Regions from separate parts of the Paenibacillus sp. FW101-FHT12H11 genome, predicted to be linked through region 1. Evidence: predicted binding sites of a transcription regulator. Region 1 holds the regulator's gene; each other region holds the start of a gene.
The links. The regulator LexA, encoded in region 1, represses DNA repair genes until DNA is damaged. The targets are predictions, from matches to a motif close to CGAACATATGTTCG.

Region 1 (7,146 bases):
TGGCCTCGTTCATCAATGAGAATACAAACAACGGCAGCCCCATATCTATGGATGAGAGGTAAAATCCCGGCAAATTTCGATTCGCCATCCTCCAGGTTAATGGAGTTAATAATCGCTTTACCTTGCGAGTATTTAAGTCCCAACTCGATAATGTGATCATACGTGGAGTCAATCATCAAAGGCACCTTCACCTTTTTGACCACCTGCTGCATGAATTCTTCTACCGCGTAAGCCTCATCAATATCCGTATCCTGCAAATTGATATCGATGATGTGTGCTCCGTTTTTCACCTGATTACGGGCAATTTCTGAACCTTCTTCAAATTTGCCTTCTTTAATCAAGCGTTTGAATTTACGCGATCCCGAAATATTCGTACGTTCACCGACCATGATAGGGCGGTTCTCAGGTTCGATAAATAAGGTTTCAATCCCCGAAACAGCGGGTAAATGGGTTCCATATTCCGTTCTAGGTTTGTACTCGCTAAGTGTTTCTGCCATAGCACGAATGTGCTCAGGAGTTGTTCCACAGCATCCGCCGGCAATATTAAGCCAGCCCTGCTCGGCAAAACCGGCCATTTTCTTGGCCAAAGATTCCGGCGATTCATGATAATGACCATTCTCATCCGGCAATCCGGCGTTCGGATAACAGCTGATTGCAGTTTCTGCAATACCCGCCAGCGTTCGGATGTGATCCCTCATGAACTCAGGGCCTGTAGCACAGTTCAATCCCATAGAAATAGGTTTCAAATGTTCAAGCGAGATATAAAAGGATTCGATATTCTGCCCGGCTAGTGTTGTACCCATTGGTTCAATCGTTCCCGAGATCATAATCGGAAGCTCGAAGCCCAGCTTTTCAAAAGCTCTGCGAATCCCAATGCTCCCTGCTTTCACGTTCAGTGTATCTTGTGACGTTTCCAGAAGAATAGCATCGACCCCTGCTTCACATAAAGCTAAAGCTTGTTCGTAGTAACTATCTTCCAATTGGTCGAACGTAACGCCACCTGTTACTGATAAGGTTTTGGTTGTTGGCCCCATAGCCCCTACGACATATCGCGGCCATTCCGGCGTTGAATATTTGTTCGCTGCCTCGATCGCCAACTTGGCTGCAGCGAGATTCAACTCGCGATGACGGTCTTGCAGATCATATTCGGCAAGAACTACACTTGTCGTTCCGAACGTGTTCGTTTCTATCATATCCGCGCCTGCGGCGAAATAAGCCTCATGAATCTTACGAATCACATCCGGGCGTGTTACGCATAGAATTTCATTACAGCCGTCTAAATCATCGCCGCCGAAATCTTCAGCTGTTAAATTCTCTTGCTGAATCATGGTACCCATGGCGCCATCGAGGATCATGATCTTTTTCTTTAGCTGCTCTTGAATCGGTGGTTTAGACATGAAATGACTCCCTTTCAACTTATCCTGAAGCGATAAATAATAAATAATCGACAAATTATGTTAAGATTTAGTGTAACAGAATACGGCTTCTATGAAAAGATTTTGAATTATCATAAAAACCTATAGGTTTTATCGGGTAAACTTATGATCATGCATCGACAGCGCACATCATTTCCACTATAATACAAGTATATTTACTAAGAAAGAGGGATGCTGCATGGCACAAATTAGAATTCGCAATACCAACGAACGAATCGAAGGCGAAGAGCAAGTCAAAGCCTTCTTGGATAGCCAAGAAGTTGTATATGAACATTGGGATGCGAACAAGCTTCCTGAAGCGCTGCGCGAGAAATTCGTACTGAATGATGAAGAGAAAGCTCAAATCATCAGCACGTATGAGCCGGAAATCCGTGATTTAGCGGCAAGACGCGGTTACGAAATCTGGGATGTTATCTCCCTTTCCGATGCAACACCGAATATCGAAGAACTGCTTAAGAAATTTGAGCAAGTTCACACACACACAGAAGATGAGATTCGCGCTATCGTTTCAGGTAAAGGGATCTTCATCATTAAATCCGAAGAAATCGGCTATTACGATGTTGAACTTGAGCCAGGGGATGTCATCTCGGTTCCTGAGAACACCAACCACTTCTTTACACTTATGGATAATCGTCAAATCGTTGCCGTACGTCTTTTCATCGAGAAAGATGGATGGGTCGCTTATAACGTGGAAGATCCTGCTTTTATCAAAGCCTAATACCTTATTTAGAAGAAAGCCCAACAGCGCAGGACTCACTGTCCAAAACGCCGTTGGGCTTTTTGTTATGCTCTATTAAGCATTAGCGATAATCGGTAAAACTTCTTCTAAGCGCGATACCTCATTCGCAGGAACAATCTCATCTCCACTTTGTAGTCCATGATGGTTGATCCAAATATTGCGCATGCCTACACGTCCGGAACCAAGGATATCCGTCGTCAGCTTATCACCGATCATGATCCCTTCTTCTGCATGAATCCCCAGAAGTTCCAGCGCATGGTGGAATATAGAAACATCGGGTTTACCCACTCCAAATTCCCCGGAAATGACAATATGATCGAAATAGGACGTAATCGCTGGCACGTCAGCTAATTTTTCTTTTTGAAGATCAGGCGATCCGTTTGTTAGGAGCAGCAGCTTGTAGTTACCCTTCAATGCGTCAAGTACACGGAACGTTTCTTCATAAACGTACGGGCGCTTGCGGCGTTCAGCAGGAAAAAGCTCGCCGAGCTTGTACCCCAGCTCTGCATCTTCTACTCCTAACGCGCGAAGCCCGCGAGTCCACGCTTCCGTGCGATAACCTGGTGCTAATGCTTGCAGCTTGCGGAAATTTTCATTTTCACCTTGTGTAAAATTAGCCCAAAGCCCTTCAAACGGATTAATGCCAATCATCTTGGTGAATGGAAAAGGTTCATAGGATTCGTATAAAGCACGGGCTTCTTTACGAACAGCAGCTTCCAATTCTTCCGGATTCACTGCCGCGTGTTTCGCCGCCTCCGAGCAAGTTGCTTCAAAAGCTTCTTGTACACTGCGGTCATCCCACAAGAGCGTATCATCTAAATCAAAAAGTACAGCCTTCAACGTCATCATTCATTTCCCCTTTGAATGTTGTTTCTATGTGAAAAAGCAACTACTCTTCGTCCGTGAACTTGATGGAATCAAGTTGAACTTTAAGATTGCCTCGGAAAGCCTCAATATATTTTTTTCTCAGTTCATTTCGTTCATCGATTTCCGCATCCGATAAGCCAACGGTTTTCGCTTTACGAGCAAGCTCATTAATGCGCTCGATGTTTTTTTCCATACTGTCACTCATAGTGATCCTCCAGTTCAAAAATTCAATATGACTATTACTTTGCCATCCCTCTAGTGGAATGTCAAGAAAACAACTAAAAGAGGCATAGGAATAATTCCTAGCCTCTATTCGTCTATTTCCATTCCATAGGATAGTAATGATTAAGGGAGCAATAAAACCTGTCCTTCTTTCAAGGAGCTCGTAGTTAAATGATTTTTTGTCTTAATCTCATCTATATAGGAACGAATGTTCTCTCCATCTTTCTTATGAGCAGTCGCAATACCCCAGAGCGTGTCCCCCTCTTGAATGACAACTTGCTCCTGAACAACTTTCTTAGTTTCAGCGTGATTAGATATACTGCCCGTCGGTGAAGACGCCGCCGCATAAGCTTGTACCATGGCACCGAATGAGAAGACAGTCCCCAGAATTAATGCAATAAAAAGAAATCGAATGATTGTTTTCGTATTACGTGATTTGGTTGCAATCCCTTTGGACGCGGCAGTTGATCTATGAGGTGTGCGTGAATTGGTAGTGTGTGAGTAGGCCATATACATGAATAATCATCCCCCAAACATTTGTTCTGTTTTTAGAATAACACGAACACATGTTTGAGTCAACGATTTATTCGAACTTATGTTTGTACGAACTCGGGTTCTATGTTATACTTTGGGTAATGATTCCCAGTATTGGAGTGATAACTATTGAGTAAGATTTCGCAGCGTCAACAAGCTATTTTAGAATACATTAAGAACGAAGTGAAAGATAAGGGTTACCCGCCTTCCGTACGCGAAATCGGCGAGGCTGTCGGACTAGCCTCCAGTTCAACCGTACACGGGCATTTGGAGCGTCTTGAGAAGAAAGGTTTGATTCGTCGCGATCCAACCAAACCTCGCGCTATCGAGATTCTTGGCTTAGACGGCGCCGAGACTCATTTCGCTGTTTCCGTTGCACGCGTACCGCTCGTAGGTAAAGTTACCGCCGGGGTACCGATTACGGCGACAGAGAACATCGAAGACTACTTCCCTCTTCCAGTCAGCATGGTCGGAGACAACAATGTGTTTATGCTTAGCGTCCTGGGAGACAGTATGATCGAAGCCGGTATACATAACGGCGATTATGTTATCGTCAAGCAGCAGCAAACAGCGAACAACGGTGACATCGTAGTCGCGATGACGGAAGACGACGAAGCGACAGTCAAACGTTTTTACAAAGAGAAGGATCATATCCGCCTTCAACCGGAAAACTCTGCTTTGAAGCCGATTCTGCTCAAGAATGTTACGATTCTAGGCCGTGTCATCGGATTATTCCGCGATATGTAAGACTAAAAAGGACCGTCAGGTGAATCATCCTGACGGTCCTTTTAGGTGCGCGCGAATCCAGCTAAGGGTCCACGAAAAGGATAAGGGAACTTAAGTACTCTATTTGGAGAGAAATAGCCATTGTAATCTCGAAAAGGAACTACAGAACTTTATTTGACGTCCAACAATCGTTTTACAAGTGAAATCAACAGATTAGCGAATGAACTGCTGTTCCCCCCCACTAGTGGATGAGGTGCTTTTTCAAACATATAAGGGACTATAGTTCCCCTATAAAATCAAAAAAACCGAAGGACAAACCATCCCTCGGTTTTATTACTAATTCAAAGGCTTAAAATGCAAGCGCCCAATTCCCCTGACGGAAAATTGGCTCCAGACTGCCATCCTGAAGCACACCGTCAATCTCAAGATCAGACGTCCCGATCATGAAATCCACGTGGATCAAGCTAGTGTTTCCGCCTCTTACTTTCAGCTCCTCGTTGGATAAAGAAGCCCCATCCTTCATATTGATTGGATAGCAGCTGCCCAAAGCAAGATGGCAGGAGGCATTTTCATCAATCCCTGTATTGTAAAAAATCCGTTTTAGATTGGATATCGGCGAATCATAGGGAACAAGCGCGACTTCGCCTAAATAACGAGCGCCTTCGTCCATTTCCAATAATCTAGTCAAATGCTCATGGCCGACCTCTGCCTTATAATCTACGACCTTCCCGTCTTCGAACCTGAACGAAAACTTATCAACCAATGCGCCATTCACATTCAGCGGCATGGTACTTGTTACCGTCCCGTTAACGCCAGTCCGTTTGGGCATCGTAAATACTTCTTCCGTCGGCATATTCGCAACAAAGCGAATCCCTCTTGCGTTCGCTTTATCCCCGCCAAGCCAAATGTGGCCAACTGGCAGCTCTACGCGCAAATCAGTCCCTGCAGCCCGATATTGCAGCGCTGCATATTGCTTATCGTTCAGCACCTTGCGAACGCGCTTCAACTGCTCAATATGTGCTCGCCATGCGCTAACCGGATCATTTTCATATACGCGATTGAAACGGAAAATTGCATCCCACATCGCATCCATCCGCTCTTCTTCAGGAAGATCCGCATACACTTTGGAAGCCCAAGCAGTAGTAGGAGCTTTAATCAAGCACCAGCTGAACGTGCTCGTTCTTACATATTTTTGATACTTAGAACGTGCTGTCGCCATCGCCTTTGAAGCTCTGGAAATCACACCAGGGTCAATGCCGGCGTACAAATCTGGATCTGGCACCTTAATATTCAGAAGTGCGCCGCCATTCTCAACAAAACGCTCCAACATATCCGTGTACCACACCGGGTAGTAGTCGAGTGCATCATCATGAGCCGTCTCTAAGCGCGCACGCGTCAGGAAATCATCTTGCCAATTCACCTGCACATAGTTCGCACCAGCCTCATAAGCTTTCTTAACAATTAGCCGCGTCAAGTCCAAGCATTCCATTGGCGACTCAATCATTAGATCTTGACCTTTGGTCAAATTAACGCCAATTTTTACCACTAGTTCTGCATATTTCTCTAAGTTGACTAAAAAATTATCCATGAGTTCCTGCTCCTTCGCATGAAAAAGCCCATCAGTTCAGGACGTGCCTGAATCATGACGGGCTATCTTATCTAATTTTCAAACGTTGCTGATGGTCTTAGTATAGGGACAGATATTGATCTCTTTCCCATTGGTGAACCTGTGTGCGGTACATATCCCATTCGATTTCTTTGAGCTCATAGAAATGTGCTAAAGCATGCTCGCCTAGTGTATCACAGATCACATCATCACGCAGCAGCTCGTCCAAAGCTTGTTTCAAGTTGAGTGGCAAGCTTGGGATGCCTTGGCTTTCTCTCTCTTCTTCCGTCATCACATAAATGTTGCGATCCGTTGGAGGAGGCAGCTGCATTTTGTTTTTGATGCCGTCCAGACCAGCTGCAAGCATAACAGCAAGCGCCAAATATGGGTTCGCCGCTGGATCCGGATTACGAACTTCAACGCGCGTGCTTAAGCCGCGGGAAGCCGGGATACGAATCATCGGACTGCGGTTGCTCGCAGACCATGCGACGTAACAAGGTGCTTCGTAGCCAGGTACGAGACGTTTATAGGAATTAACAGTCGGATTCGTAATCGCTGCAAAGGAACGGGCATGGCGAAGCACACCTGCCATATAATGTCTTGCAACATTACTTAAACCTAACTTGTCGGACTCATCGTAAAATGCGTTGGTTTCACCTTTGAATAACGATTGGTGACAGTGCATGCCTGAACCGTTCATGCCGAACAATGGCTTAGGCATAAAGGAAGCATGCAGACCATGCTGTCTAGCAACCGTTTTAACAACGAGTTTAAACGTTTGAATTTGATCAGCCGCTTTAATTGCATCCGCATATTTAAAGTCGATTTCGTGCTGACCAGGAGCTACTTCATGGTGAGATGCTTCAATCTCAAAGCCCATTTCTTCCAGCGTTAGCACGATATCGCGACGGCAGTTTTCACCAAGATCCATCGGAGCCAAATCAAAGTATCCGCCTTGATCATTCAGTTCAGTCGTCGGATTGCCTTTTTCATCGGTTTTGAACAAGAAAAACTCT
Region 2 (7,146 bases), on a different contig from region 1:
GTCCTGCACATTAAGAATGAATTTCATACCCGAATGACTCACAATTTTCCGATGAAAAATATCAACCATCTGCAAAATATGCTCAAATGTCGGCTGTTGGATAGAGTCGGATAAATAAATGGCAAAACACTGCACTTTAACGCCCGCATGCTTTAGTCTCGGATAACTGACATCCAGTTCCTGATCTTCCAACCCAAAATCGAGCTTTGGGTTCACATACAACTTCGTTAATGCATCGCAATGGCCATCCATGATCTTCATCCATCCAGCCTCCTTATTTATCGCTATACAAGACAAAAACCCCTTAACAGAGGTTTTGGCGTAGAATAAAAAACCTGTCTACAAGGTAAACAGGCCGCATGCATTCTTATGTATGGTGACGTTCATTACCTCGGCTCAACAATTAATTTAATGGCCGTCCGATCTTCCCCGTCAATCACGATATCTGTGAAGGCTGGTACACAAATTAAGTCAACTCCGCTGGGCGCCACAAATCCTCTTGCGATCGCTACTGCTTTAATGGCTTGGTTCAAGGCGCCTGCTCCGATCGCTTGGAGCTCAGCTGCCCCGCGCTCACGCAACACACCTGCCAAAGCACCTGCAACGGAGTTTGGATTGGATTTTGCTGAAACTTTTAATACATCCATGAATAGTACCTCCTCGGGAATGATGGATAGTTCCATTAATCATCATATTCCCAAGGCAGCACAAACATGACTTTCTGTTTCATTCTAATTCTCTAAATTTTCTGAAATAACGATTAATCCATGAAAACTTGGTCTTCATCGTACCGAATAAGCTGTATGGCTTTCGCTTGACCTGTTTGATCATTCAACTCGATTACGACAGCATGGAAGTGCCATTTCCCTTCATCTGTTACGAATCTCACAGGCAATTGTGTTTTGAATTTCTGAAGCACAGCATTTCGCTCCACACCAAGAATGCCATCACGCGGACCAACCATCCCCACATCTGTCACATAAGCTGTGCCCTGCGGCAATACACGGTTATCATTGGTTTGCACATGGGTATGCGTGCCGACAACTGCCGATACTCTCCCGTCCAAATGCCAACCCATCGCAATTTTCTCAGATGTTGCTTCAGCATGGAAATCAACAAATATAAATTTGTGTTTTTTCTTATCTGCTTCTAGGATCTCATCTACTTTCCGGAATGGACAATCAATTGGCGGCAAGAATGTGCGCCCTTGTAAGTTAATGATCAGCAGCTCCTGATCTTTCACTTTAATGACGGTATGTCCTCTACCTGGCGTACCCGGCGGAAAGTTGGCTGGACGAACCATTTTCTCATCCCGATCGATAAAATCGAAAATTTCTTTTTGATCCCATGTATGATTGCCCATTGTAAGCGCCTGAATGCCCATCTCATAGATTTCTTTTGCGATGGCTGATGTTATCCCTTTCCCCGCAGCAGCGTTCTCTCCGTTAGCGATGAACACGGCGTGAGGGTGCGCCTGCTTTAAACGAGGCATAATATTTTTTAGTGCTTTGCGTCCAACGGATCCAACAATATCTCCAATAAATACAATTTTCATAACAATTTTGTAGCTCCTTTATTAACATAGATACATGGAGGGTGATGATCCAATGAAATCGTCCCTCCTATAAAATAAGGAAAAGTGGCTGTATCAGCCACTTTTCGCATTGGTTACTCTTATTTAGCGTATTCAACAGCTCGTGTTTCACGAATGACGGTAACCTTAATATGTCCTGGATAATCGAGTTCACCCTCGATTTTTTTGGTAATATCGCGGGCCAGACGGAACGCTTCGGTGTCATCCACTTTCTCAGGTTGAACCATAACACGTACTTCACGGCCTGCTTGAATGGCGTATGATTTCTCAACACCTTCAAAAGATTCCGAAATTTCTTCGAGCTTCTCTAGACGCTTAATATATGTTTCGAGCGTTTCCCTGCGTGCTCCAGGTCTCGCCGCGGATAAGGCATCTGCTGCTCCGACTAACATCGCAATAACGGAAGTTGCCTCCACATCACCGTGATGTGATGCAATACTGTTAATGACGACTGGATGCTCCTTGTACTTCTTACCAATCTCAACACCAATCTCGACATGAGATCCTTCAACCTCGTGGTCAAGCGCCTTACCGATGTCATGAAGCAGCCCGGCACGTTTCGCCAAAGTTACGTCTACCCCGAGCTCCCCGGCCATCAGACCAGCCAGATAAGCTACCTCCATGGAATGCTTCAATACGTTCTGACCATAACTTGTTCTAAATTTCAGTCGACCCAAAATCTTGATCAAGTCAGGATGCAATCCGTGAACTCCAACTTCAAACGTGGCTTGCTCCCCATATTCGCGGATGCGTTCATCCACTTCTTTACGGGATTTCTCAACCATCTCTTCAATACGTGCTGGATGAATACGTCCATCGGCAACAAGCTTCTCTAGGGATGTACGAGCAATTTCGCGACGAATTGGATCAAAACCAGATAAAATAACTGCTTCTGGCGTGTCATCAATAATAAGGTCAATACCCGTTAATGTTTCTAGTGCACGGATATTACGTCCCTCACGACCGATAATCCGGCCTTTCATTTCTTCATTTGGCAACGAAACAACTGAAACGGTCGTTTCAGCAACATGATCTGCGGCACAACGTTGAATGGCGAGCGTGATGATCTCACGGGCTTTCTTATCGCCGTCTTCTTTGGCCTGTTGTTCGATTTCTTTAATAAGCTGTGCAGTCTCGTGTCGTACTTCCTGCTCCACATTGGTAAGAATGATGCTTTTCGCTTCTTCCATTGTAAGTCCTGAGATACGCTCTAACTCCGAAACCTGGCTTTTATAAAGCTGATCAATTTGATTTTGGGTATCCTCGATCCGCTTCTCTTTGTTGGCAACTTGCTCTTCTTTACGCTCGAGAGATTCTAATTTTTTATCCAGCGATTCCTCTTTTTGCAACAATCGTCTTTCTTGTCGTTGAATTTCATTCCGACGCTCACGAATGTCTTTTTCAGCTTCGGACCTAAGTTTATGCACTTCGTCCTTTGCTTCCAGAACCGTTTCTTTTTTCAGTGCTTCTGCTTCTTTCTTAGCAGCTTCTCTAATCTGCTCAGCGGCTGTTTCAGCACTGGAAATTTTCGCTTCTGCAAGAGATTTACGGATAAAATAACCAATCCCTAAGCATGCAGCTCCAACAATGAGAATGATCGCGATCCAGATGACAGTCATCTTGTTCACCTCCTCGTTGGTTTCTCCAAGGTGTTAGCCTGGGATTCCGTTCGGTTTTTTAATCCGATTTTTAATTGTTTGACTAGTCATACATACCCTAATGTAAAAGGGTATGGCTTTTAAATGAATGCGCACTGTGCGTAAGAGGCACTATAGTGCTAATAATCCATAATCAACAGAGTAAAAATTGGCGGTTTTTACATCTGTCCCCTCAAAATCAATGAAATAAGTATGATTTTGAATACATTATGAAAATATACACTGTTATTTTATCTTTTGTCGAAGAAGCTTGTCAAGCGATAGTCCATGAGAAGATCATCATGCCCAACTGCGTCCCCTTTTATTCATTCATATTGTTAAGTAATTTCAGTTATTATTTAACAACATTAATCATCAAAGGAATCATCATGGATTTCAAAATCATCTTCACTTGGCTCGCTGCTCAACTGCCCGAGTACCTTCGTCACAACGGCACCCGTGTACCCTCTGCGCATTAGAAAAGCTGCCGTCTTTCTCTTCTTATCAAAAACCTCGCCAGAGGTTTGCTTCCATTTCGTTTGAGCAAGTTTCATGGCTCCAGCTATTTCATCCTCTTGATTGATGTTCTCCATTGCATGTTTGACCAACTCTTTATCGATGCCTTTTTGCTGCAGTTCTTGACGAACGAGGTTGCGGCCTTTCTTTTGAGAAATAATCCGGCTGTCCGTCCACATTTTAGCAAACTCTTGGTCATTCAGATAATTTTGCGAGGCTAACTTCTCAATCACCCATTCGATAATAGGTGGTTCATAACCTGATTCTTTGAGCTTGCGTTTCAACTCGCTCGATGAATGCGGTCGCCGGCCGATCGCTCGCAAAGCCTTCATGTACGCATTATTCCGTTCTTCATCTTGAATAATTCTCTCAATATCTTGGAGATCTACGCTCTCTCCTTTGACTAATCGATGCTTAATGAGAATGTCTTCATGGACTGAAAACGCGTACTCTTCATTCAAAAATATGTTATAGCGGTGCTTCCCCCGCTTCTGCTTCTCCACAAGTGTGATGATAGAAATCTGTTGTTCTTCTTGCTCCAAACTTTCCGGCCCCTTTCATGCACGAAAGCACCCTAACCTAAGGTTTAAGGTGCTTTCACGATATCATATCATCGAATCTTACTCGAAAGCCGCTTCTAACTCATCGTCTTCCTCGTCTACATTTGGCCCGACAGCAATAATCAAATTGCTGTTTTCACGGATTTTTTGTTCGATCGTTTCGGCAATTGCTTTGTTATCTTTCAAGAATTGCTTTGCATTTTCACGACCTTGGCCTAAACGCTCGCCCTCATAGGAATACCAGGCTCCGCTCTTATTCACGATATCCATCTCAGTTGCGATATCAATAATACTGCCTTCACGTGAAATGCCTTCACCGTACATAATATCTACTTCCGCTTGTTTGAACGGAGGAGCTACTTTATTCTTAACGACCTTAATTCTCGTCCGGTTACCGACCATATCGTTACCTTGCTTGATCGTTTCTATGCGACGAACATCCAGTCGAACGGAGGAGTAGAACTTCAGTGCACGGCCACCAGGCGTTGTCTCCGGGTTTCCAAACATAACGCCGACCTTCTCACGCAACTGGTTAATGAAAATCGCAATAACCTTGGATTTGTTAATTGCACCAGACAGCTTACGAAGTGCTTGAGACATCAGACGTGCTTGCAGACCTACGTGAGAGTCTCCCATTTCGCCTTCGATCTCTGCTTTAGGTACTAATGCCGCTACAGAGTCGATAACGATAATATCTACCGCGCCGCTTCTTACAAGCGCTTCTGCGATCTCTAGAGCTTGCTCGCCGGTATCAGGTTGAGAGAGCAACAGCTCATCTATGTTAATGCCGAGCTTACTTGCATAAGAAGGATCCAACGCGTGCTCTGCATCGATAAATGCAGCTTGTCCGCCAACCTTCTGGACTTCAGCGATCGCATGTAACGCTACTGTTGTTTTACCTGAGGATTCAGGTCCGTATACTTCAATAATTCTTCCGCGTGGGAATCCACCTATTCCTAGTGCAATATCAAGGGCTAACGCTCCGCTTGAAATCGTCTCAACTTGCATATGCGTTGATTCTCCAAGCTTCATGATGGAGCCTTTACCGAACTGTTTCTCAATTTGTCGTAATGCATTATCAAGTGCTGCGCGACGGTCTGTCAAAACACTCACTTCCTTCTATCATTATAGGTATATGATAACTTGTTTCGGGGTGTTTGCCAAGTACTTTTTCGAACATACATTCGTTTTTTTTCGCGAACAAACAAAAAACCGCAACAAAGTTATCGCTTTGTTACGGTTCTTCCGTTAACACTTCTTTGATTATATGCGAACTCTAGCTTTCTTTCAACTGTTTCCAAAGATGGTAGAGCGCGCTCTTCGCGGATCTATGTTTAATCGATTCCCGGTTGCCGGAAAGCTGCAGCGTAATGACTTGTGGCTCCGCGTTCTTTTGCGCAAATCCAATATATACAAGTCCGACAGGCTTGCCTTCAGACGAGCCAGGACCGGCTACACCGGTTACGGAAATGCCGAAGTCACTCCCCGTTGTCGTGAGCAAGTTCTCTGCTAAGATAACCGCTGTTTCGCTGCTAACGGCACCTGGCGCACCTTCGCCTTCCAGCACCTCCATAGGAACACCGAGAAGTTTATGTTTTAGCGCATTGGAATAACAGATAATCCCCCCCAGGAAAGAGCTCGAGCTCCCGGGTATTGAAGTTATTAAATCACTGAGCAAACCGCCTGTGCAGCTCTCAGCAACGGCAAGCGACAATTTGCGTTCATCCAACATTTTCAAAACCATTGTTTCAATCGGTACGTCTTGATCCGCATAAATATGCTGGCCTAAACGGCTTCTAATCTCTTGTTCAGTCGCAAACAGTTTACGCTCGCCCTCTTCCGCCGTTTGTGCGCGGGTCGTCAGACGAATCGTCACTTCGCCTTCTTTGGCATATGGAGCAATGGTTGGGTCCGATTGTGCTTGAATCAAATCAATTAATTGATGCTCTAAATTAGATTCACCGATGCCGGCAAATTTGAGCATTTTGGAATAAAGCGGAACTTCATCATGCATAACCGCACGCAGCCAAGGAATCGCATAGTTGGTAAACATGGGCTTCATTTCTTTGGGCGGTCCAGGCAGAAGAATGAAATGAGTTCCTTCAAACGTGAAGGCAACACCTACGGCCAGTCCTGTTTCGTTATGTAATGGATCACTGCCCTCAAGCATTAACGCTTGGCGCCTGTTGCTTTCTACCATATGTATCCCGCGTGATTGGAACATCTGGGTGATTGCGTTCATCGACGGCTCATGAATGATTAACTGACGGCCTACGTAAGCCGCTAGGACATCTTTTGTAAGGTCATCCTGTGTAGGACCCAAACCACCTGTGCAGATGACCACGTCGGCTCTGGAGGCGGCTAATGTGAGGCTTTCCAGCAATCTCTGCTCATTATCGCCCACTACGGTCTGGAAATAGATGTCCACACCAATTGCGGCGCACTCCCTGGAAAGAAATTGAGCGTTCGTATTAACAATTTGTCCAAGCAAGAGCTCTGTTCCAACAGCAACGATTTCTGCTTTCATCCCAGCATCCTCCTAGAATAGAAAAAAACCAATAGGAAGCCCTATTGTGTCTTTTCTGAAAAGTCTATGACATGTTTATTTTTCACAAAATACTCGATACCTGAGTAGACCGTAATGATGGCCGCTGCCCAACTTGCTATAACATCAAAAGGGAAATCCACAAACGTAAACGGAAAATTATTGATAAGTAGCGCTATGATGGCTGTAATCTGAGCTGCCGTCTTTGCTTTTCCCCACTTACTAGCCGCCATCACTGTGCCTTCCAGCAGAGCAATCTGGCGAAGACCAGTTACAGCCCATTCTCTACTGATA
Region 3 (7,146 bases), on a different contig from region 1:
CGCACATCCTTTGCCTTCATATTTCCTAGCGAGGTCTCCACTACCACTACCACTACCACTTCCCGCTGTCTAACGTTACAATCTCTCCTCTCCATTATGTGAAAAAGAGATACTCACGTCAATTCGCGCAGCCCGAGGAGGGTTCTCCATCGGGCTGGCGGTTGCGTCATATCTTCTTTGTGTACGTCATGAACTAAGTTTTGAGTTCGTCACCTTTTTTGTACATGCTTGCGACGAAGTGATCAATGTATCTCGCTGTTCGCACGCTCATTTCAGCCCGCATATAGTCTTTCGCAATAATCAGCGCGTCTTCGTGCCCGCGGCAAACATAGCGGTAGTGAATGGCTCGATCATTTTTCTCTTCCTCGAACATTTGAATGCTTCTGTGCATCATTTTCGTTTTGGTTTCACTGATATCGGCTAGAATTTGCGCTGCAAGCGCGTGGGCAGCGCGTGAATAAAGCTGCCTAAGCGTTTCGGCGGATCTTTCAATCTGGGCAGCCTTTCTTTTGATCATCCCATGCATCAAGGGGAGCAGCACGTAGTCCCGCATAATGCCAATGTCCTCCGCTGTAGGACGATTCGCCGGAGCAGCCTTGTCGCTGCGCAAATTTTGCAGCGCTTCGCGGTGCTGAGGCAGCATCATCCTGCTGGACTCCCACAAACCGTTCTTTTCCAGTTTCTTACTCATTTATAGTGCCCCCCGATTTTGAGCGCTCTGTTCTGTGCTTGACCGGCTGTCGTGAGCGAGGAAGCCCGCACAATCGCTGCGTTGCCGAATCGGTCCTTGAGGCTGTCTGTTACTTTCTCAAGTGCCCTCGCCTTGATCTGATCTTCAAAAAGCGTAAGCTGATACGTATCATCGTCAACGAATTGGCTTAACATCACACCGGCACGGCGGACGGGCATCGTGTCCCAGAACTTGTAGAACAACTTCTTAACAGCTTGAAAAACTGTTCTAGTGTGATTCGTAGGGTCAGGCATCTTCATTTGGCGTGAGAAGCCTGTCGGAGCATCAAACGGGCTGCACATACAGCTAACAGTCACAATGGACGCCATATATCCCTTGCGTCGGCAATCACGGCATACCTCTTCAGTAAGCTCAAGCAGGATCGTATCCACCCCAGCGGATTCCGCATAATCCCTAGGGAGAGTCATCATATGGCCTATAGACTTCGGAGGCGTATCGAATGTACCGGGCGTAACCGGACTATCATCCAGACCATTCGCTGTTCGCCACATGACTTCTGCATGAATGTCGGATTGCTTGCCGAATCGTGCACGGAATTTGTCCTTGAGCAGCGGGAGCGGCGTTCTTGCCACATCGCCGATCGTATACATGCCGAGTCTGGCAAAATGCGCGGTCATCCGTGAACCGACACCAAACATTTTGCTTACAGGCTGCGCCCATAAGTACTCCTCAACGGCGGGCGGGCGCAGCGTGAAAATGCCGGTCTGATTCTTTTTGGCCCAAATATCAGTCGCGATCTTCGCCAGAATTTTATTCGAGCTAATCCCTATGCGGACCTTCACGCCCGTTTGCTGCAGCACCTTCCGTTGAATGGCCATCGCAATCGTATCCGGGTCTCCGAAAACAGGCAAACTTGCCGTAATGTCCAGAAACTGCTCATCAATACTGAAAACCTCAACAAGATCGGTAAATTCTTCGTATATTTTAGTAATCATAAGCGAAACATCAATATAATGCTGCATACGCGGACGCATAACGACCAGTTCCGGGCATTTCTTGAGCGCTTCCCCCAACCGCTCGGCCGTGGATACGCCAAATGATTTGGCGATGGGACAGGCAGCCAGAATGATGCCAGAACGCAAAGCAGGGTCTCCTGCGACCGCAACCGGTTTATCCCTGACTCCCGGATGATCCGCCTTCTCTACACTTGCGTAGAAGCTCTGGCAATCCGCCAGGAATATCGTCCGTTCCTTTCCTTTGCTCACCGTAATCCCCCCCGCATATTCATCAGCGTAGTCATCAGTTCTGCTTTGACCAAGCTGCGAAGCATCGTGAAGTGATGGATGTAGCCTCGGACTTTGTACTCGACATTAATGCCTAACGCATTCATTTCGGTATGAATGACTTTAATATCTCTTTTCTTCATAACACTCTTAATGCTTTGTAATTGAGGATAAATGGCGGTCTCCACCTCTCTGAGGTAAAAAAGAATATGATTATACACAATTTTATCCTTATAAACCTTGAGCTCCTCCATATCCCTTGCCAACATATCGAGCAAAATGGGCAGCAGCGTATATTCCTTAATAATTTGAACATCCTCTTCTGTCTCAATTCTTGCATGAACACTCATATTTTTCACCACCATATGCGAACATATATTCGTGTTACTTATTATATACCGAACACGTATTCGTTATGCAAGTGCTTTTTTTAAAAAGTAAAAAAATACCACCTGACCAGGTCACTTAGACCTTGCAGGCGGCATTTTGGGAACAGCTTATCGAAACATCGTCCACAGTTTGATTAAGTGAAACGTGTTCGAGGGATCGATTTTTTGGGAAAGAATGAACTCCAAAATCTGATTCGCTTGGAAGTTGGTCAGATTCTCGCCGAGAATGCCGGAGGCAATCCCGATAAGCTGCGTGACCTTCATACGATTTTGCAAATCAGCCTTCGTAACGCTTTGCAGCAGCATGATGAGGCGTTCCTTGATCGCCGGGTTTCTTAATTTGAACTTGACTCGCTCAATCAACGCAGGATCGATGCCATATAGCTGATAACTCATGTTCGTACCTCCGATGTCCCGTCATGCTTTATACATATGAGGAAACGAACATAATCTTGACTACATATAAATGGCGATCAAAATAACACATATACAATTTAGCGCAACAAGCAGAGGCATCCCGATAACGAATGAGGTATGCTTCGTCTTATGCCGCCAAACCCGCATGCCGAGCCAACCGCCAATGCCGCCGCCAAGCGCAGCAAACATAAACAGCCGCTTCTCCGGGACTCTTCGGCCGCCTTTTTTGGCTTGCCCCTTGTCGTGCCCCATCTCTATGAAAGTCACGATATTCATCAGCAGTAAATAGACAAGAAAATAAGTCAAATGATGGCACCTTCGTTTCCAAAATAATAATAGAACTACTATTATCTTAAAATCGAATGGGGGCGTGGTCAAATGTTAATTTAAAAAGTTACAGCAGCGTAAGCTCCACAACGGTCGCCCTCTTATCCGGCAGCGGGTAGCTCGAGTGCTCCGGTCTACCGAAACTAATGAACGCGTCATCCGGATACTGTGCAGCATTCCAAGGGCGGCTTAAGAAGACTTCGGAACCGTCCGACAGCAGTCTGGCTTTCTTCACTTTACCAGCCAAACCGTTCAAATTGATGGGACCTACGCTTTCTTCGAACAAGTGGGCGTAGAGCAGATTGCCCTTTTGCGTGTACCTGCCCCATTCCGGTTTCGGCCAATCGGCTTGCCCGCAGCCGTAAATGCTGTTCCCATTTTTCTGCACCCAATCCCCAATCTCCGACAAAATGTCCAATGACTCCTGCGGAATCTCGCCGAGCGCATTAGGACCGACATTCAAGAGCAAATTACCGTTTTTGCTGACGCACTCTACCAGCTTCCGAATAACGGTAGTCGGGGATTTATATTGGAAATCCTGAGCTGCGTAGCCCCAGTTATTATTTAGCGTAATGCAAGCTTCCCATGGAATAGGATTGCCCTCATGATCCGTCACACCTTGCGGTGGAATGATTTGTTCCGGTGAAGCAAAGTCGCCCGAATAGCTGAGCGGATTGTTCGTATAAATGCTTCCGCCTTCCTCGCCGCTTGCGTCCAGACGGTTATCTACAATGACGTGCGGCTGCAGAGAGCGAATCATCGCCATCAGCTCGGTTGCTTTCCAGGTCTCCCCCTTCATCTGATCATAGGAGAAATCGAACCACATGATGTCCAGCTTGCCATAATTCGTGAGCAGCTCTTTGACTTGCCCATGCATATATTGCAAATATCTGTCGAACGTCTCCGGATTTCTGGCATAGCTCTCGTTCCCCCGCATCGGATGGTGGCGGTCTCCATAAGCCGGGTAATCCTCATGATGCCAATCGATTAGCGAATAATAGAGCCCCACCTTCAAGCCTTCCGCCCGAAAAGCTTCAATAAATTCCCGCACTAAATCTCGCCCGGCTTTGGTGTTCGTTGATTTATATTCCGTGAGAGCGCTATCAAATAAGCAAAAACCATCATGATGTTTTGCCGTCAATACCGCATATTTCATCCCTGCTTGTTTGGCTGCGCGCGCCCATGCTTTAGGATCATAGCGAACAGGGTCGAATTCATCAAAATACGGCTGATAGTCCTCTACCGAAATGCGCTCCGCATTGCGAACCCATTCCCCTCTGGCTGGAATCGCATACAATCCCCAGTGAATGAACATACCGAATCGATCCTGCAAAAACCACTGCGTGCGCTCTGTTCGTTCTTGAATAATCGGATTTGTCATTTCTACACACCTTTCGCTATTAAAATGCTAGGCGCTCCCAAGGTCCTCTTTCGAGCGGTGAGCCCACTAAGCCCTATAGGTTTATTCTACTAAGACGGATGGACAATGGACAGGTACGAAACTAACCTCTGTTAGGATATAATTAACATTCTATCTGCAAAAAAAACGCTAGGATCATGACTGACATTTATCCTCAGTCTATCCTAGCGTTTCGTTTAATCCAGCACTTCACTATCAAAAATATGGGCACGCTCCAAGTACGCTCTCAGAGGAATGAAGGAAGCGCCTGTCCAGAAGGAGGAATCCCCGACAAGCTCAGCAGCGTCATCACGCGCCTGCTCCATCACTTCGAAGTCCGCCATCATGTCGGCGATGCGGAACTCCGGCAGCCCGCTTTGCTTCGTGCCGAAGAAATCCCCCGGTCCGCGCAGCTCCAGATCGCGCCTGGCAATTTCGAAGCCGTCGGACGTTTCGGTCATCGCCTTCATGCGCTCCTTGCCGACCTCTGTCTTCGGGTCGGCGATGAGCACGCAGAAGGACTGGTGCTCGCCGCGTCCAACCCGCCCGCGCAGCTGATGCAGCTGCGACAGGCCGAAGCGGTCGGCGTCGTAGATGACCATCAGCGTGGCGTTAGGCACGTCCACGCCAACCTCGATGACCGTGGTCGACACCAGCGTCTCCACGGTCCCTTCCTTGAATGCGCGCATGATCGCTTCCTTCTCCTGCGCGCTCATCCGCCCGTGCAGCAGGCCGATCCGCATTTGTGGGAAATGCTGCTGCAGCTGAATATGGACGTCGATGGCATTCTGCACGTCCAGCTTGTCCGACTCTTCGATGAGCGGACAAATCACATACGCCTGCCGGCCTGCCGCCACCTCGCGCTGAATAAAGCCCAGCACACGCTCCAACATAGCGTGCTGGACGGCATACGTCTTGATCGGCTTACGCCCTTTGGGCAGCTCCCGCAGCGTCGACACATCCATGTCGCCGAAAGCGGTAATCGCCAGCGTACGCGGAATCGGCGTCGCCGTCATCGTCAGCACGTCGGGGTTCATCCCTTTGCGCCGCAAAATGCTGCGCTGATTCACCCCGAAACGGTGCTGCTCGTCCGTCACGACCAGCCCCAGCTGACGGAAGTAGACATCCTCTTGAATGAGCGCGTGCGTCCCGACCAACACGTCAATCATGCCCATCTGCAAGGAGGCGAGCAGATCCCGCCGTTGGCGGTCCGTCGAACTGCCTGTCAGCAGCGCAACCTGCAGCCCGTAGGGCTCGAACAAGCGGTCCAGCGAGCGCTTATGCTGCTCCGCCAGGATTTCCGTCGGCACCATCAGCGCGCCTTGATAGCCGGCCTTGACCGTCGCGTAGAGGCCTATGGCCGCGACGATCGTCTTCCCTGCACCGACATCGCCTTGCAGCAGCCGGTTCATGCTGTACGGCTCCTGCATATCGTGCAGGATCTCGCCCACGACCTTCTTCTGCGACTCCGTCAGCTGAAAGGGCAGCGCGCGCACAAAGGCGCGTACAGCAGGCAGGTCCACCTGCTGCTTCACCCCGTCCGCGCGGCTTCGCGTCACGGCGCGGTAAGCCTGCAGCTTGAGCTGGAACAGGAACAGCTCCTCATACACCATGCGCTTGCGCGCCTGCTTGCCTTCCTCCACACCGCTCGGCGTGTGGATCACCGCCAGCGCCTTGCTGCGCGGCATAAACCCGTACCTGCCGGTAATTCCCCCCGGCAGCACTTCACTGACCATGGCGCTGTACTGCGTCAGCGCCTGCTGAATCGCTTTACGCATCCACTTTTGCGTAATCGAGCCTGCAACCGAATAGACCGGCTGTATCGTGCCGGTATTCGAATCGCCTTGTCCCGGGAACTCGGAATCGGACACGCTCATTTGCCTCCGCTTGCCATCCCATTTGCCGGTCAGGATAATCTCCTGCTGCGGGCGCAAGCGGTCTTTCAAGAAGTGGCGGTTAAACCACACCGCCGTCAGGAGAAAGTCATCGACCATCACCTTGCAGGAGAGTCGCGACTTGCCGCTGTAACGCTGCAGCACCGGCTCCCCGATGATATACCCCTTCACGGTGACACGGTCGCCGTCTTTCACACTGGCGATATCGCGCACGGTGTAATCCTCATACCGGAATGGCACATACTCCAGTAAATCCATAACCGTAAAAATGCCCATGGCGTTCAGCTCAAGTGCTTTTTGAGCGCCGACTCCATGGACTTCGCGTACGACAACTTGATTTAAATCCATCCCTTACACCGCACGGACGAACGCAGCGATCGTACCGGGTCCAGCATGTGCGCCAATAACAGGCCCCAGTGTAATATAGTCCACATGCTGCACCTCGAATTGCTGCGTTATGACTTCTCGCAACAGCTCAGCGCCTTCCAAATTGTTCGCATGAGCAATGTGTAAAGACGGAATGCGCCGATTCGGCACATCCGCTGCCAGCAGCTCCAGAATGCGCGCGATCGCTTTCTTTTGGCCCCGAACCTTATCCGTAGCCGCCACTTCTCCCTCACCATCGATCGAGAGAATAGGCTTAATATTCAGCAACGAACCGAATAATGCCGACGCTTTGCCGATTCTTCCGCCTTTTTGCAGAAATTCAAGCGTATCCACGAGAAAATATATGTAAAAGTTCTCT

Region 2: the regulator LexA is predicted to act here: its motif matches at 5,481-5,494, upstream of recA (recombinase RecA).
Region 3: the regulator LexA is predicted to act here: its motif matches at 2,343-2,356, upstream of AC3WTJ_RS28215 (YhjD family protein).

What each region holds. Positions count from the first base shown of each region.
Region 1 is NZ_JBYTCO010000002.1:468,008-475,153, forward strand. Features, by position in the region: gene metH (methionine synthase) at 1-1,397, opposite strand, end outside; gene AC3WTJ_RS07810 (1,2-dihydroxy-3-keto-5-methylthiopentene dioxygenase) at 1,615-2,154, shown strand; gene AC3WTJ_RS07815 (HAD family hydrolase) at 2,230-3,021, opposite strand; gene AC3WTJ_RS07820 (DUF896 domain-containing protein) at 3,065-3,247, opposite strand; gene AC3WTJ_RS07825 (LysM peptidoglycan-binding domain-containing protein) at 3,388-3,780, opposite strand; gene lexA (transcriptional repressor LexA) at 3,928-4,545, shown strand; gene AC3WTJ_RS07835 (aminopeptidase) at 4,874-6,112, opposite strand; gene glnA (type I glutamate--ammonia ligase) at 6,210-7,146, opposite strand, start outside.
Region 2 is NZ_JBYTCO010000007.1:219,231-226,376, reverse strand. Features, by position in the region: gene AC3WTJ_RS23540 (dipeptidase) at 1-261, opposite strand, end outside; gene AC3WTJ_RS23535 (stage V sporulation protein S) at 387-647, opposite strand; gene AC3WTJ_RS23530 (TIGR00282 family metallophosphoesterase) at 761-1,555, opposite strand; gene rny (ribonuclease Y) at 1,675-3,213, opposite strand; gene AC3WTJ_RS23520 (regulatory protein RecX) at 3,600-4,289, opposite strand; gene recA (recombinase RecA) at 4,368-5,411, opposite strand; gene AC3WTJ_RS23510 (competence/damage-inducible protein A) at 5,584-6,834, opposite strand; gene pgsA (CDP-diacylglycerol--glycerol-3-phosphate 3-phosphatidyltransferase) at 6,876-7,146, opposite strand, start outside.
Region 3 is NZ_JBYTCO010000010.1:23,003-30,148, forward strand. Features, by position in the region: gene AC3WTJ_RS28205 (YhjD family protein) at 194-691, opposite strand; gene AC3WTJ_RS28210 (DNA polymerase IV) at 688-1,956, opposite strand; gene AC3WTJ_RS28215 (YhjD family protein) at 1,953-2,324, opposite strand; gene AC3WTJ_RS28220 (stage VI sporulation protein F) at 2,472-2,759, opposite strand; gene AC3WTJ_RS28225 (DUF1294 domain-containing protein) at 2,820-3,086, opposite strand; gene AC3WTJ_RS28230 (alpha-L-fucosidase) at 3,175-4,488, opposite strand; gene recG (ATP-dependent DNA helicase RecG) at 4,704-6,749, opposite strand; gene AC3WTJ_RS28240 (DegV family protein) at 6,753-7,146, opposite strand, start outside.